DNA from 3 places in the Fusobacterium sp. genome. Region 1 is predicted to be linked to each of the others. Evidence: riboswitches for the same ligand, from Rfam matches in the RefSeq annotation. Region 1 holds a riboswitch; each other region holds the start of a gene.

Evidence for each region. A riboswitch is a leader RNA that binds a small molecule or an ion and turns the genes downstream of it on or off. The one in region 1 is predicted to bind cobalamin.
Region 2: linked by a shared signal. The riboswitch ahead of nikB (nickel ABC transporter permease) and the one ahead of E6771_RS09490 (ABC transporter substrate-binding protein) in region 1 are both predicted to bind cobalamin.
Region 3: linked by a shared signal. The riboswitch ahead of E6771_RS03390 (cobyric acid synthase) and the one ahead of E6771_RS09490 (ABC transporter substrate-binding protein) in region 1 are both predicted to bind cobalamin.

The regions. Positions count from the first base shown of each region.
Region 1 is NZ_JAWDXO010000020.1:35,926-40,978, forward strand. It holds gene E6771_RS09480 (DUF4261 domain-containing protein) at 1-674, shown strand, start outside; gene E6771_RS09485 (sirohydrochlorin cobaltochelatase) at 833-1,771, opposite strand; cobalamin riboswitch at 1,896-2,073, opposite strand; cobalamin riboswitch at 2,223-2,400, shown strand; gene E6771_RS09490 (ABC transporter substrate-binding protein) at 2,515-3,417, shown strand; gene E6771_RS09495 (iron ABC transporter permease) at 3,410-4,405, shown strand; gene E6771_RS09500 (ABC transporter ATP-binding protein) at 4,407-5,053, shown strand, end outside.
Region 2 is NZ_JAWDXO010000003.1:143,755-148,807, reverse strand. It holds gene E6771_RS02920 (autotransporter outer membrane beta-barrel domain-containing protein) at 1-565, shown strand, start outside; gene E6771_RS02915 (flavodoxin) at 992-1,477, shown strand; gene E6771_RS02910 (GNAT family N-acetyltransferase) at 1,588-2,457, shown strand; cobalamin riboswitch at 2,529-2,703, shown strand; gene nikB (nickel ABC transporter permease) at 2,923-3,861, shown strand; gene nikC (nickel transporter permease) at 3,863-4,687, shown strand; gene E6771_RS02895 (ABC transporter substrate-binding protein) at 4,711-5,053, shown strand, end outside.
Region 3 is NZ_JAWDXO010000004.1:92,598-97,650, reverse strand. It holds gene E6771_RS03395 (ATP-dependent helicase) at 1-1,611, shown strand, start outside; cobalamin riboswitch at 1,818-1,996, shown strand; gene E6771_RS03390 (cobyric acid synthase) at 2,167-3,645, shown strand; gene cbiB (adenosylcobinamide-phosphate synthase CbiB) at 3,649-4,617, shown strand; gene E6771_RS03380 (histidinol-phosphate transaminase) at 4,630-5,053, shown strand, end outside.

The DNA of each region.
Region 1 (5,053 bases):
ATTTTAATAAACTGAAAATAAATTTAAAAAATGAATGGGGAATAGAAATAAATGATACAGCAGAAGAGGATACTATAGCTTTTAATATAGATGATATGCTTATAGCATGCAGTTTTGTACCAGAACCAATTCCAGACCATGAAGTAGAAAGCCATTATAAGGATAACTGGATGTGGAAGGATGCAGAGAAAGAGGTATCAAAACATAAGTCTCATGTTATAATTTCTATACTTAATGGAAGAGATAGCATAGAGAGATATAAAATATTTACAAAATTAGCAAGCAGTATATTAGTGGATAAGGAAGCTATTGCTGTATATATGAGTCCTATGATTATTGAAAGGGAGACTTATATATGTCTGGCTAAAGAATTAAAGATAGGAAAATTACCTGTACTTTTATGGGTATATATAGGAATAGCCAACAGTCAAAATGGAATATCAGCTTATACATTGGGACTCAATCATTTTAAGAAAAAAGAGATAGAGATATTGAATTCAGTTAGAGAATGTGAGGATCTATTTGAATTTATACTAAGAATAGTTAATGAAATAATAAAGAATGATATTAATGTAGAGAGGGGAAGTCTTTTTAGAATAGGAAAAAAAGAACTTTCTTTTAAAGTGTCTTCTGGTGTATTTGTAAATGGAAAATCTTTGAAAATAACATATTAATATATCTAGGAAACTGGACAGATTTATAAAATTAATTATTTAGAAACTAAAAAGAGATATTCAGGAGTCTAAGTTGAATATCTCTTTTCTATTTTTAACACACAGAAAGTTTAAATTGTAATTAAAGTTTAAATATTTATTTAAAAAGTTATTAATAACTAGTCTTTTTCATTCGCATATTGAATTTTTTTAGCCTGCATATCTTCTGGTTTATGTTGAGCAGCAAATTTAGCATGTTCTATATAGATGTTTTGAATATCTGGGTTTTGTCCTAAACCTTCTAATATAACTTTAGAAACTGTAAATCCAGCTTCTTTAAGGTCATTATTCCAATCTTCAGCTATATCGTTGTTAGCATGATCTCCAGCAACAAACATAAATGGCATTAAGATAACATCTTTAACATTTTTAGATTTTAGTTTAGCAACTACATTATCAAATGCAGGATATCCCTCTACTGTTCCAACTGCATAAGTATCCATTCCTTCAGCAGTGAATACATAATCCATCATAGCATAAGCAGAACCACCAAAATGATGAGTTCCATGTCCTACTAAAACTACACCTTGATTAGCTTTTAAAGGCCCTACTTTTTTAGCTATTGCTTTAGCAACAGTTTCATAATCTTCATGAGTAGTTAATAGTGGAGTTCCCATTCTTATATCTTTAAAATCTTTTTCATATCCTTTTAATTCTTCAGCAAGATTATTAGATTCAATTCCATTCATAATATGAGTACCTTGTACTAACAGATGAGTATATCCATTAGCTTTTAAATCTTTAATAACTTCTGAAGGATTTTGCTTTTCTATTCCTTTTGCTTTTAATCTTCTCATAACTATTCTTGAAGTAAAAGCTTCTTTTACATCAGCATTTTTAAATTCGTTTTTAGCCTTTTGGTTAATAGAATCAATAGTTAGAGCTCTAGTATCATCATAAGTAGTCCCAAAGTGGACCATAAGAACAGCTGCCTTGTCTCCCTTTTTCATTCCTTTGAAAAAATCATTTTCCACATATCCTCCTTCTGAATGCGCTAATGCTGCAGTTCCTGCTGCGAGAAGCAAAGCTCCTGCTAATAAATTTCTCATTTTTCCCATGATCTTCCTCCTAATAAATTTGCAGAGATTTCTTTTAAATAAAAAAAATCTCCTGAGATAGGAGATAAATGCCTTAATTAAATAAAAATAATAAAGGCCAATATCTCTCGTCCACGCAATGATATTACAGCAATACATTTGAGGCAGGTCTCCTGGCTTAGCTTCAATCTCTAGATACCCTTCCCAGATTAAATAATCCAGTGGTTATATCTTTTGTCAGCATCACAGTGGCGGGACCGCGGAGGAATCAGACCTCACTTCCCAATTATTCTAAATATAGAACCTCAAATTCAATTATTCTGTTCAGTATGAATATACTATGTTTTCTTTCAAATGTCAATACTTAAAATAAAAATTCAATTTAAAATTTGAGATAGAAAGGATATTTATATAATTCTCCATTGACAAAGAAGCAGTTAAGTAATAAAATTAAAGTATTAAAATATATTGCTATATGATGTTTATTCTAAGTTTTAATGATTAAAAGGGAATTGAGTGAAAATCTCAAACGGTCCGGCCGCTGTAAATTAGTAAATAGCTTTTAAATACCATTGGATTTGATATCTGAGAAGGAAAAAGCTGTGATTGAGCTATGAGTCAGAAGACCTGCTTAGAAAGATTATTGTACAAGCTTCCGAGGAAAGTTATGCTGCATGGAATTTTAGAGAACTTTTGTTGTAGTCTAGCATTTCTTTTTTGCTAGGTTTTTTTATTGTATAAAATTATATAATTTAGGAGAAAAAATGAAAAAAGAATATACTATTTTAATTATTGTATTCTTGTTTATAATAGGAAATATATCTTTTGGAAAGGAAAAATTTTCTATACACCAAGAAGAAGAGAATTTGCAGCTAGATTATTTTCCAAAAGCTGTTGTTACTGATTCAGCCATAATATCAAGATTTTTAGCAGCACTGGATATTGATCTAGTAGGTGTGGCAAGTTCAACAACAAAAATACCTGAAAAATATAATGATGTTCCTAGAATAGGAAGATCTGGAATACCTGATTTGGAACGGGTAAAAGCTTTAAAAACTGATTTAGTAATATCAACTGTTTACTCTAAACCAGCATTAAAACCTAAGTATGATAATCTGAATATACCAAGCTTTTATATGAAAGTAGATACATATGATGAGTCTATGAAAGCTATTGAAATATTAGGAAAAGCTTTTCATAAAGATAAAGAAGCAAAAGCTATACTTGATGATGTCAAAAAAAGAGAAGAATTGCTTGCTGAAAAATTAAAGGGAAAAGAGAAAAAAAGGATAGCTATACTGTATGGAAATGGAGAAAGTTTTTTTATGACTGGAAAAAATCATTTTTTACAAGGACTTATGGATAAAATAGGCTGTGAAAATATAGTAACCTCTATTGATAACAGTGCATTATTAAAAAGATCAGTGCCTTTTAGTATGGAACAATTAATTAAAGCTAATCCAGATGTTATATTGAGACTTCCTACAAGCCAAACTAAAAATGGAGAAGGATTTGAAGAAGTATTTTCAAGTAATCCTGTATGGAAACTTACAAATGCATATAAAAATAATAAAATACTGGACATTGATCCTACATTGTTCAGAATGAGTGCTGGGGTAAATTCCATAGATGCATTGGAGGAGTTATATAGATATGTTTATGAATAAAGATAAGAGAGGAAAAAAGATAATTCTTATCTTTATTGCTCTAATCATTTTAAGTTTTTCAATAATATTTTCAGTAAGATTTGGAAGTGTAAATTATACTTCTGAAGAGATACTGAAATCTCTTTTTATGAAAAGCTATAATGATGAGATATTAAAAGCTATTTTATGGGATATAAGAATACCACGTATTCTGATTGCTGTAATGGTAGGGTGCAACCTATCTCTGGCAGGAGTATTGCTTCAGGCTGTAATGAAGAATCCATTGGCTGATCCAGGTTTAACAGGAGTATCCTCAGGAGCCAGTGTCACAGCTTTAATTATTATGATATTATATCCAAAGGCTGTATTTTTTATGAATTTTTCTGCATTTGTAGGAGGTTCAATAGCTTGTGCAATTGTATTTATGCTGGCTTGGAGAAAAGGATTAAAACCAATAAGAGTAATATTGTCAGGAGTAGCTATAAATGCTATATTAGGAAGTGTTACAGGATTGATGTTTATACTATTCAGTGATGAGATACAGGGAGTGCTGTCATGGCTTAATGGAAGCTTGAATGGGAAAAATTGGAAACATGTAGCTGCTCTTTTACCATATACACTGATTGGTATTTTGGCGTGTTTTACAATGATCAGAGATGCTAATATACTTCAACTTGGAGATAATTTTGCTGTAAATTTAGGAATAGATATTCCTAGAAAAAGATTGAAATTATGTGCTCTTGCCTGCTTTCTAACAGGAATATCAGTTGCTAATGTGGGATTGATAGGATTTGTAGGATTAATAGTTCCTCATATAGCCAGATTGATAATAGGTTCAGATCATACATATTTGATACCTTTTGCTGGACTGCTTGGTGCTGTAGTACTGGTAGTAGCTGATACAATAGCAAGAACTATGTTTTCACCTATTGAAATACCAGCTGGTATAGTAATGGCTGTAATTGGTGTTCCATTCTTTCTTTATCTGCTGAGAAAGGTAGGTGACTAAGATGGAAAGTATAAAAGGATATAATATAGAACTTGCTTATGGAGAAAAGGTCATTATACATAATCTGGATATAAAAATAAATAAAGGAGAAGTAGTTTCCATAATAGGAACTAATGGATGTGGAAAATCTACTCTTTTGAAAGCTATATCAAGAGTTCTTCCATGTAGGAATGGAAGTATATATATAGACGGAGAAGAGATAAGCCATATAAAAAATAAAGAATTTGCTAAAAAGCTTGCATTTGTTTCACAAAATAATGAAATTCCAGATGATATAACTGTTTATGATTTTATTATGTATGGGAGAGTTCCACATAAAAAATGGTATGAAGTGTACAATCAGGAAGATAGAGATATTGTAAATTGGGCTGTTACAATATGTAAATTAGATAATTTCAGAGAGAGAAAAGTAATGAGTCTATCAGGTGGAGAAAGACAGAAAGTATGGATAGCAATGGTGCTTGCTCAAAAGACAGGTATACTTTTACTAGATGAACCTACTACATATCTTGATATATGCCATCAATTCGAAATAATGGAACTTGTAAGAGAGTTGAATCAAAACCTTAACATAACTATAATAATGGTGCTTCATGATTTGAATCAGGCAGCTCAATACAGCAACAGAATAATTGTGCTAAAAGATGG
Region 2 (5,053 bases), on a different contig from region 1:
TGCTCAAGCTTGGTATAACTGGTTTAAAAGTGATATCGATTCTGACACAATTACTTCAAGTTCTCATCAGATAAAGGAAAATCATGCTAAAGGTTATGCATTAAGTCTTGAGGTAGGACGCATTTTTGACTTTAATCAATATTGGTCTCTGACACCTCAGGCTCAAATTATTTACTCACGAGTGAACTTTGACAGATTTACGGATATTCAAAATAGTGTAATAGTGAATGAAAAAGATTATAAAGGACTCGAAGGAAGACTTGGTATGGCTCTTAATTATGAAAAGAGTCATCTGAATTCTTCTGGCAAAGTTGTTCGTAATAAAGTATATTTATTAGGAAATGTTCGTCATGAATTTAAAGGTGACTCAACTATTAGTATTTCAGGTGTAGACTATGAAAGTAATCTGAACAGTACTTGGGTGAGTCTGGGTATTGGTGGTTCGCATAATTGGAATGAAGATAAGTATTCAGTTTATGGAGAAGTTAGCTTGGCCAGCAGCACGAAAAAATTTGGTGAAGAATATGAACTAGTTGGAGAAATAGGTTTGCGTATAGCTTTTTAGATTTTAGAGAATAATATTTTTTTCTTTCACTAATATTGAATTATAGGATTACAATAGATATCTTACAAAATAATCAGTTGTGATCTTATAATCTTTATATTTAATAGTTAAGGAAAGTATATATTAAATATAAAGACAAAAGAATAAAGAGATGTTATACAACATAGAAGTCTTTAAACTATGTTATTTGATCCAAAATAGTAATTTTATATATGGCTATAGTATAAAAATAGTGAAATCATACAATGAAAAATAAGCAGAACTTAAATATAATAGAGAAAAAAACTCTCATAATTATTTTAGGTTCTGTTTTATTTTATAAAATTTGACAATATTTTATATATATTATACTATACCTTAAGCAGAATATATATTTTTGAATAAATTATTAACTGATTTTTTGTATTTTGTAATGGAGGTATAATCGTGGAAAATAGAGTAATAGTTGTTTACTTTACTTGGAGTGGAACTTCAAAGATAATAGCTGAAAGAATAAAAGATGAATTAAGTGGAGATATATTTCAAATAGAAACTGTTAAGGAATATCCAAATAAATATATCACATGTGTGGCTCAAGCAGGTATGGAGAAATTAAAAAAAGAAAGACCTCAATTAAAAAGAGAATTAGAAGATATTTCAGAATATAAGAAAATAGTATTAGTATTTCCAAACTGGTGGGGAACACTCCCAATGCCTGTGTTTACTTTTATAGAAAAGTATGATTTTAAAGGGAAAATAATTCTTCCTATTTGTATGCATGGTGGTGGTGGATTTACTAACACGATAAAAGACTTGAAAAAAATATGTTCTGATGCAGAAATACTAGATGGAACAGCAATAAAAAAACAAGATATAGATTCAGAAACAGTAAAAGAAATTATAAAAAATCTTATAGAGAGACTAAAACAGTAATAGTAAGTTTATGAAAATTTTTTATGTATTATTCTTAAATATTTATATAACTAAAATGGAAGAAATAACTTAATAAAAAATTATCTGCTTTACTTAAAGGAAGTGATATTGTGGAATATAAATTGGTTAAACAGATAAGAGATAATGAAATTCTTCGTAGAAGTTTTATAAAACTTGCAGAAAAAGTATTTGATCTTTCTTTTGAAAATTGGCATCAAAATGGATTTTGGACAGATAAATATATTCCATATGTATTAGCAGAAAATGGAAAGAAAGTAGTTGCAAATGTATCTGTAAATATTATAGATACAGTGTGGGAAAATAAATCAAAACGTTATATACAATTAGGAACTGTAATGACTGATCCAGAATATAGAAATAGGGGATTTTCATCTCAGTTGATTAGAGAAATTATTTCAGAATGGAGAGAAAAATGTGATGCTGTTTATTTGTTTGCAAATTCCAATGTTCTTAACTTTTATCCAAAATTTGGATTTGTAAAGGCAGCAGAGTATCAATATAGTTTGCCTTTTTCAGCAATGAAAAGAGAATTTAGAAAACTTGAAATGAGTAATTCAGAGGATAATTTTATATTGAAAAAATATTATGAAAAGTCTAATCCTTTTTCAGCATTTTCAATGAATAATAATTATGGGTTGCTTATGTTTTATTGCAGTTTTTTTATGAAAGAGCATATATATTATTCGAAAAAGTATGATACAGTATGTATAGCAATAAAGAATGAAGATATTTTAACATGTTTTGATATTTTTGGCAGTGATAATTATTCTATGGAAGAAATAATTTTTAGTATTGGATTCGAAGGTATTAAACAGGTAGTTCTGGGATTTACTCCAAAGGAATGTAAGAACTATTGTGGTACAAAAATAGAAAATGATGATACATTATTTGTTTTAAACAGTAAAGAAAATCTTTTTATAGACAATAAACTTATGTTTTCATTGCTGTCTCATGCTTAAAAGGGAAGATATATACTTTTTTAGTATAAAAAAGTTGACAAAAAATAATATACATGATTTAATTCTTATTAGAATAGATGTATAAATTAGGTGCTTATAGCTTAAAAGAGGAAGTAGGTTAAACTCCTACGCAGCCCCCGCTACTGTAAGATTGATGAAACTATTAAAACCACTGGAAAATTCTGGGAAGGGATAGGAGTAAAGTGAAATCAAGCCAGGAGACTTATCTAATTTTAGTTTTAACTTTTATCGGGGAGATAATAGTGATGAATTATTATATAATAAGATATATTTATTAAAAAATAATATTTATAATTATTGAAAATAATCAATTCTTTAAGACTAAAATTTTAAAAATAAAGAGAATCTCTATTTTAAAATTTTAGGTATAAGGAGTTGATTTTTTTATTTTAATTTTTGGAAAAATAAATATATTAAAGTTAGAATTGAGGAGAGGAAAATCTGATGAATGGAAAAAGTTTTTTAAAAAAAATACTTCAAATAGGAATTGTTCTGTTTGGTATAAGTTTTTTAACATTTGCATTGATATATTTATCTCCTGGAGATCCAGCAGAAATTATGCTGACTGCTTGTGGGAATATTCCAACACCAGAACTTTTGACACAAACGAGAATAGAATTGGGGTTAGATAAGCCATTTTTAACTCAATATGGAGAATGGCTTTTGAAAATATGCAGAGGAGATATGGGATATTCTTATTCTTTAAAGGTTCCAGTGTGGGGAAAACTTATTTCTAATTTCTTTATAACTTTTAAATTGGCAGCATCATCATTGATTTTAATGGTTGTAATATCAATACCATTAGGTATACTAGCAGCAGTAAATAGAAATAAAAAAATAGATTATTTTGTAAGAGGATTTACTTTTATAGGAATATCAGTTCCAAGTTTTTGGCTGGGATTAATATTTCTAAGTATATTTGGAGTAAAATTAAAACTTGTGCCAATAGCTGGTGGAACAGCAAATTTAAAAGCTTTAATACTTCCAGCAGTAACATTGGCTCTAGCAATGTCTGCAAAATATACAAGACAGGTTAGAACAACAGTATTAGATGAATTAAGGCAGGAATATGTGACTGGTGCAAGGATAAGAGGAATGAGTGAAAGAGTAATAATGATTAAACATGTTCTCCCAAATGTATTGCTTCCTTTAGTAACACTTTTAGGATTGTCTCTAGGAAGTTTATTGAGTGGAACAGCAGTTGTAGAAATAGTATATAACTGGCCTGGAATGGGGAGTATGGCTGTAAGAGCAATTTCTACTCATGACTATCCATTAGTGCAGGGATATGTTTTATTTATAGCATTGTTTTATATGCTGATAAATCTAATAGTTGATGGTTCATACAAATATTTAGATCCTAGATTGGGGGAGAAACATTAAAATGGATTTACTAAAAAGATTAATGAAAAATAAGCAGTTTGTATTTTTTTCTATATTGGCATTAATGGTTGTATTAATAGCTGTTTTTGCTCCATGGATTGCAGTTAAAAATCCTTATGATGCAATAATGACTGATTCTCTGATTCCACCTGGTGAAAAATATATGTGGGGAACAGACAGATTAGGAAGAGATATATTTTCAAGAATAGTTTATGGAACAAGACCATCATTAATAATGACATTTACTTTGGTATCAGTTGTATTTTTACTAGGAACAGGTTTTGGAATACTGGCAGGATATTTTGGAGGTATCATAGATACAATTATTATGAGATTTGCAGATATGATGATTTCATTTCCTGGATTAGTTTTAGCAATAGCAGTAGCTGGACTATTAGGACCAAGCATGACTAATGCAGTGCTTGCTATAGCATTGGTAAGCTGGCCAAAATATGCAAGACTGGCAAGAAGCCTAGTTTTGAAAATTAAAAACAATATGTATATAGAGGCAGCTATTGTGGGAGGAGCAAGAACAGGTAAAATAATAGAAAGATATTTAATCCCTAATATGATACCAACAATGATTGTAACAGCTACTACAGATATAGGAACAATGATGTTAGAACTTGCGTCATTATCTTTTTTAGGATTTGGAGCACAGGCACCAACTCCAGAATGGGGATTGATGTTGAATGAGGGAAGAACATATATAACAAAAGCCTCTTGGCTGATAATGTATCCAGGAATAGCTATAATAGCAGTAGTAATAATATTCAATATGCTGGGTGACAGCATTCGTGATATTTTAGATCCTAAGGAAAACTAAAAATATAAGGAGGAGAAGAGGGAATGAAAATGAAAAGTAAAAAATTTATCAGCAGAATTATTTTAATGGGGATGATGGTTTTAGGAATATTTACTGGTATTTCGACATCTATAATTGCAGCTCCAAAAGAAATAACAGTAGGAGTAACAAGCTTTGCAGATACTCTTGAAACAACAGAACAATATTTCAGCTGGGTAGTTTCAAGATATGGAGTTGGAGAAACTTTGGTAAAATTTGATGAACATGGGGAAAAAGCACCTTTATTAGCAGAAAGCTGGGAAAGTAGTGAAGGTGGAAAAGTATGGAAATTTAAAATAAGAGAGGGAGTTAAGTTTTCTGATGGAACAGAAATGACACCTGAAAGAG
Region 3 (5,053 bases), on a different contig from region 1:
CTTACATTTACAAAAAAAGCTGCTTTGGAAATGAAAGAAAGATTGAGGCATCTTGTTTCAGATAAAGAGAAGGAAGTTTCAATTTCAACATTTCATTCTCTTTGTGCTGAATTGCTTACAAAATATAAGAATATATTTGGAATAGAAAAACTTAATATTATAGATGAAAATAAAAATAATGCTGTAATAAGTCTGCTTATTCGAGAATATGCATTAAAAAAGAAAAATAATGGCAAATTTCTTTCAGAAAAAAGAGTAATTGAGATATTTGAAGCAATAAGAAGCAGAAAAAAAAATATAATAGAATTTTTATCTAAAGAAGAAAGGATCTATTTAGATGATTTAGAATTTTTAAAAATTAAATACAGGAAGTTTAAAAAAGAATTTCAGATATATGATTTTGAAGATTTAATAGAAAAGGTATTAGAAAAATTAAAATCAAATAAAATTTTTCTTAAACTTTTAAGAGAAAAATATAAATATATAATAGTAGATGAATATCAAGATACTAATTCTATTCAAAAGGAATTTTTGAAAATCTTGGTAGGTATGGAAGGAAACATAATGGCAGTGGGAGATGATTATCAAAGTATATATGGATTTAGAGGAGCAGATTTTAAAAATATTCTTAGGTTTGGTAAAGATTTTCATAACAGTAAATTGATAAAATTAGAAAAAAATTATAGAAGCAGTGATGAAATAATTCAATATGTGAATAAAATATCTGAAGATTTTCTTTTGAAATACAATAAAAATACAAAAGGAACTATGAAAAAAGGAGAAAATCCACATATTATAAGTTTTCTCAATGAAGAAAAGCAAGGGGAATTTATCTGCAGAAAAATAAAGGAACTGGAGGAAAGAGGAATTCCCTATGAAGAAATAGCTGTTCTTTATCGTAATAAATATATAGTTCATAAATTGGAAAGATTAATGAAAGAAAAAGATATACCTTTTAATTTACAAGAAGATAAAGAAATTTTTTTTGGAAGTCCTTTAGATATTTATTTAAAAATACTAGAGGTATGGAATGATAAGGAAAATATTTTAAAATGGGAAGAATTAATAAGAATACTACCAAAAAATTATTCATATTCTGTATTGAACATAACAAGAAAAAAAGAAACTGAAGATAAATTATTAAATAAATTAATAAAAATAAGTGATAAAATATCAAATTATTCCATAGAAGAAATATTAAATAAATGTGAAAAGCTTACATTTGAAATTCTTGAAATAAAAACGGTATTTTCTAAGGAAGAAATAGATTTTTTTAAAGAAGTAAAAAGCAGTATAAGAAAAAAAGAAGATTTAGAAACCTATATAAAAGAATTAAGAAATATTTTAAATATTGAAAAGAAGATAACCAAAGGAAAAGTTTCTTTATTATCTGTGCATAGTTCCAAAGGATTGGAATGGGAAGCAGTATTTATACCAACATTGCTGGAAGGAATATTTCCAAGCAATATTGGAGAAAAAAATCTAGAAGAAGAAAAAAGATTATTTTATGTAGCCTGCAGCAGAGGAAAAAAATATTTATATCTTTTGTATCCAGAATATTTCTATGAAAAAGTTGGATATTTTGATAAAAAATCTTCTTTTTTAAAATAGGTATATAGAATAATTAAATATCTGTAAAAATAATATAAAATTAATTTTAAAATTTATATGTGTTTTTATTTATAAAATACCTATTTTTGTTTTATAAATTAAATAGATTAATTTCTCTCAATATAATCATTTTCTGCATAGTTCTCAGTGATTTAAGCCTTTAAAAAGCTTGACTAAAGTATTAATAATTTGTATAATTAGTATGTGAAAAATAAATTTTTTAAGGTTTGCATATCTGCGATTAAAAGGGAAGATAAGTGAAAAACTTACACGGTCCCGCCACTGTGAAGATGACGAAAACAGGTTAACCACTGAAATATTTCGGGAAGGGCTGTTAGTAGAATGAATCTGAGTCAGGAGACCTGCCTTAAAGACTTTAACTATCCTGCGGGGACGGGAAGTGTATATTTACTATACTTCTCTCCAGTATTAAATTTGGAGGAGAAAAAAAGTGCTTGAGTATTTTATAGTGGCTAATAATATATTTAAAATGACAGTATCAATTTTTTAATTGATACTTTTTTTAGTATAAAAATATTCATGAGGGAGTAGATTATGAAACATAGAAATATAATGATAGTAGGAACATCATCTGGAGCTGGAAAGAGTATAACTGTAACAGGACTATGTAGGATTTTTTATAATGATGGATATAGTGTAGCCCCTTTCAAATCACAGAATATGGCATTAAACTCATTTATAACAAAAGATGGAGATGAAATGGGGAGAGCTCAGGTAGTTCAGGCTATGGCTGGAAAAATTGAACCTCAAGCTTTTATGAATCCAATTTTGCTGAAACCTACAACTGCTAAAAAGATACAAGTTATAGTAAATGGAAAATCTATTGGAAATATGAGTGGATTGGAGTATGGAAAATTTAAACTTACTTTGAAACCAGAATTAATGAATTCATACAATAAAATTAAAGACAACTTTGATATATGTGTAATAGAAGGAGCAGGAAGTCCAGTAGAAATTAATATTAAAGAAGAGGATATAGCCAATATGGGAATGGCTGCTATGGCAGATGCACCTGTAATTTTAGTTGCAGATATAGATAGAGGTGGGGTATTTGCTTCTGTATATGGAACAATAATGCTTATGACCCCAGAAGAAAGAGCCAGAGTAAAGGGAGTAATAATAAATAAATTTAGGGGAGATGTAGAAATACTTAAACCAGGATTAAAAAAATTGGAAGAACTTACAGGAGTTCCAATTGTGGGCGTGCTTCCATACAGTGATGTAGATATAGAAGATGAAGATAGTCTAACAGATAAATTTAAAAAATCAAAAAATACTAAGGGAATAAAGGTTTCTGTTATAAAACTAAAACATATTTCTAATTTTACAGATTTAGATGCTTTAGGTATACAGGAAGATGTAAGCATAAATTATATAACTTCAGCAGAAGAATTAGGAGATGAAGATATAATTGTCATACCTGGTTCTAAAAATACAATAGATGACCTGAAAGATTTAAAGGATAGAGGAATCGCTGTTGAGATTATAAAAGCTTCAAGAAAAGGAACTGTAATAATAGGAATATGTGGTGGTTTCCAAATGCTTGGAGAAAGAGTAAAAGACCCATATGGAATTGAAAGTGATATTAAAGAGATACCAGGATTAGGTATATTAGATATGGAAACTATAATGGAAAAAGAAAAAAATACAACTCAGTATTCAGGAGAATTTAATAATACAACTGGGATTATTTCAGGATTAAATGGAATAAAAATAAAAGGCTATGAGATACATCAAGGAGTTACAGCTGGAAATGAAAGAGTAGTGACAAATGATGATCATATAGTTGCAGTGGTAAAAGATAATATATTTGGAACATATCTTCATGGAATATTTGATAATGAAGAAGTGACAAGAAGTATATTAAATAAGATAAGAGAGAAAAAAGGCTTGGAAAAAATGGAAGCAGGAATAACCTTTGATGAATATAGAGAACAGGAATTTGATAAACTTGAAAAAATATTTAGAAAAAATTTAGATATGAAAAAAATATATGAAATACTAGGTGAGTAGAAGATGAATTTTATAATGAAATATGGAATTGCATATGTAATGGATTTGATATTTGGTGATCCTCATTGGTTTCCACATCCTGTCAGGATTATAGGAAAATTTATTAGCTTTTTAGAAAAAATACTATATAAAGCTTCTAATAAAAAAATATCAGGAGCTTTTCTGACAATTATAGTAGTAGGAGTCACATCTGTTATTTCTTATTATATATCATCTGTTTCATATATTTTAGAAATTTTCTTTCTGTATACTACACTTGCTACAAAGAGTCTGGCAGATGAAGGCTTCAGAGTATGTAAAATTCTTACAGAAGGTGATTTAGAAAAGGCTAAAAAAGAATTATCTTATCTTGTAAGCAGAGATACAGGAAATATGGATATAGGACAGATTACAAGAAGTGTACTTGAAACAATAAGTGAAAATAGTGTAGATGGAGTTATAGCTCCAATGTTTTTTGCTTTTTTAGGAAGTTTTTTCCATATAAATGGAGTTTCTCTTGCCCTGCCATTTGCCATGGGATATAAGGCAATAAATACTCTCGATTCTATGGTAGGTTACAAAAATGACAAATATATGGATTTTGGAATGGTATCTGCAAAGACAGATGATGTGGCTAATTTTATACCTGCGAGAATAGCAGGAGGATTTATTATACCAATAGCAGCAATGATATTGAGATTTGATTATAAAAATGCCTGGAAAATATTCCTAAGAGATAGATTGAATCATTCAAGCCCTAATTCTGGGAATTCAGAAGCAGCTTTTGCTGGTGCATTAGGGGTACAATTTGGAGGAAAAACAAGTTATTTTGGAAAAATACATGAAAAACCAACTATTGGAGATAGAAAAAAAAGTTTTGATTTAAGAGATATTATGAAGGCTATAAAACTTTTGTATGTATCTTCATGGGTAGGGATAGGAGTATTTACATTAATTGCTTATTTAACAGATTTGTTACTAAAAAAAATGTAGAAGGAGAAAAAGATGGATCTGCATGGAGGAAATATCTATAGATTAAAAAGAGAGGGGAAAGGAGAACTATTAGATTACAGTTCTAATATAAATCCTTTAGGAGTACCTGAATCTTTTAAAAAAGCGATAATAGAAAACTTTGATATTCTTGAAAAGTATCCGGACCCTGACTATATAGAATTAAGGGAAAACATAGGAAGATATAATAATGTTGAAGTTAAAAATATAATAGCAGGAAATGGAGCAACAGAAATTTTATTTCTGTATATGAAAGCTATGCAGCCTAAAAAAACTTTAATAATATCTCCAAGTTTTGCTGAGTATAAAAGAGCATTAGAAAGTGTAGGAAGTGAAATAATCTATTATCCATTATTGGAAAATAATAATTATAACTTAGATGTAGAAAGTTTTATAAAAGAAATACCTCAATGTGACC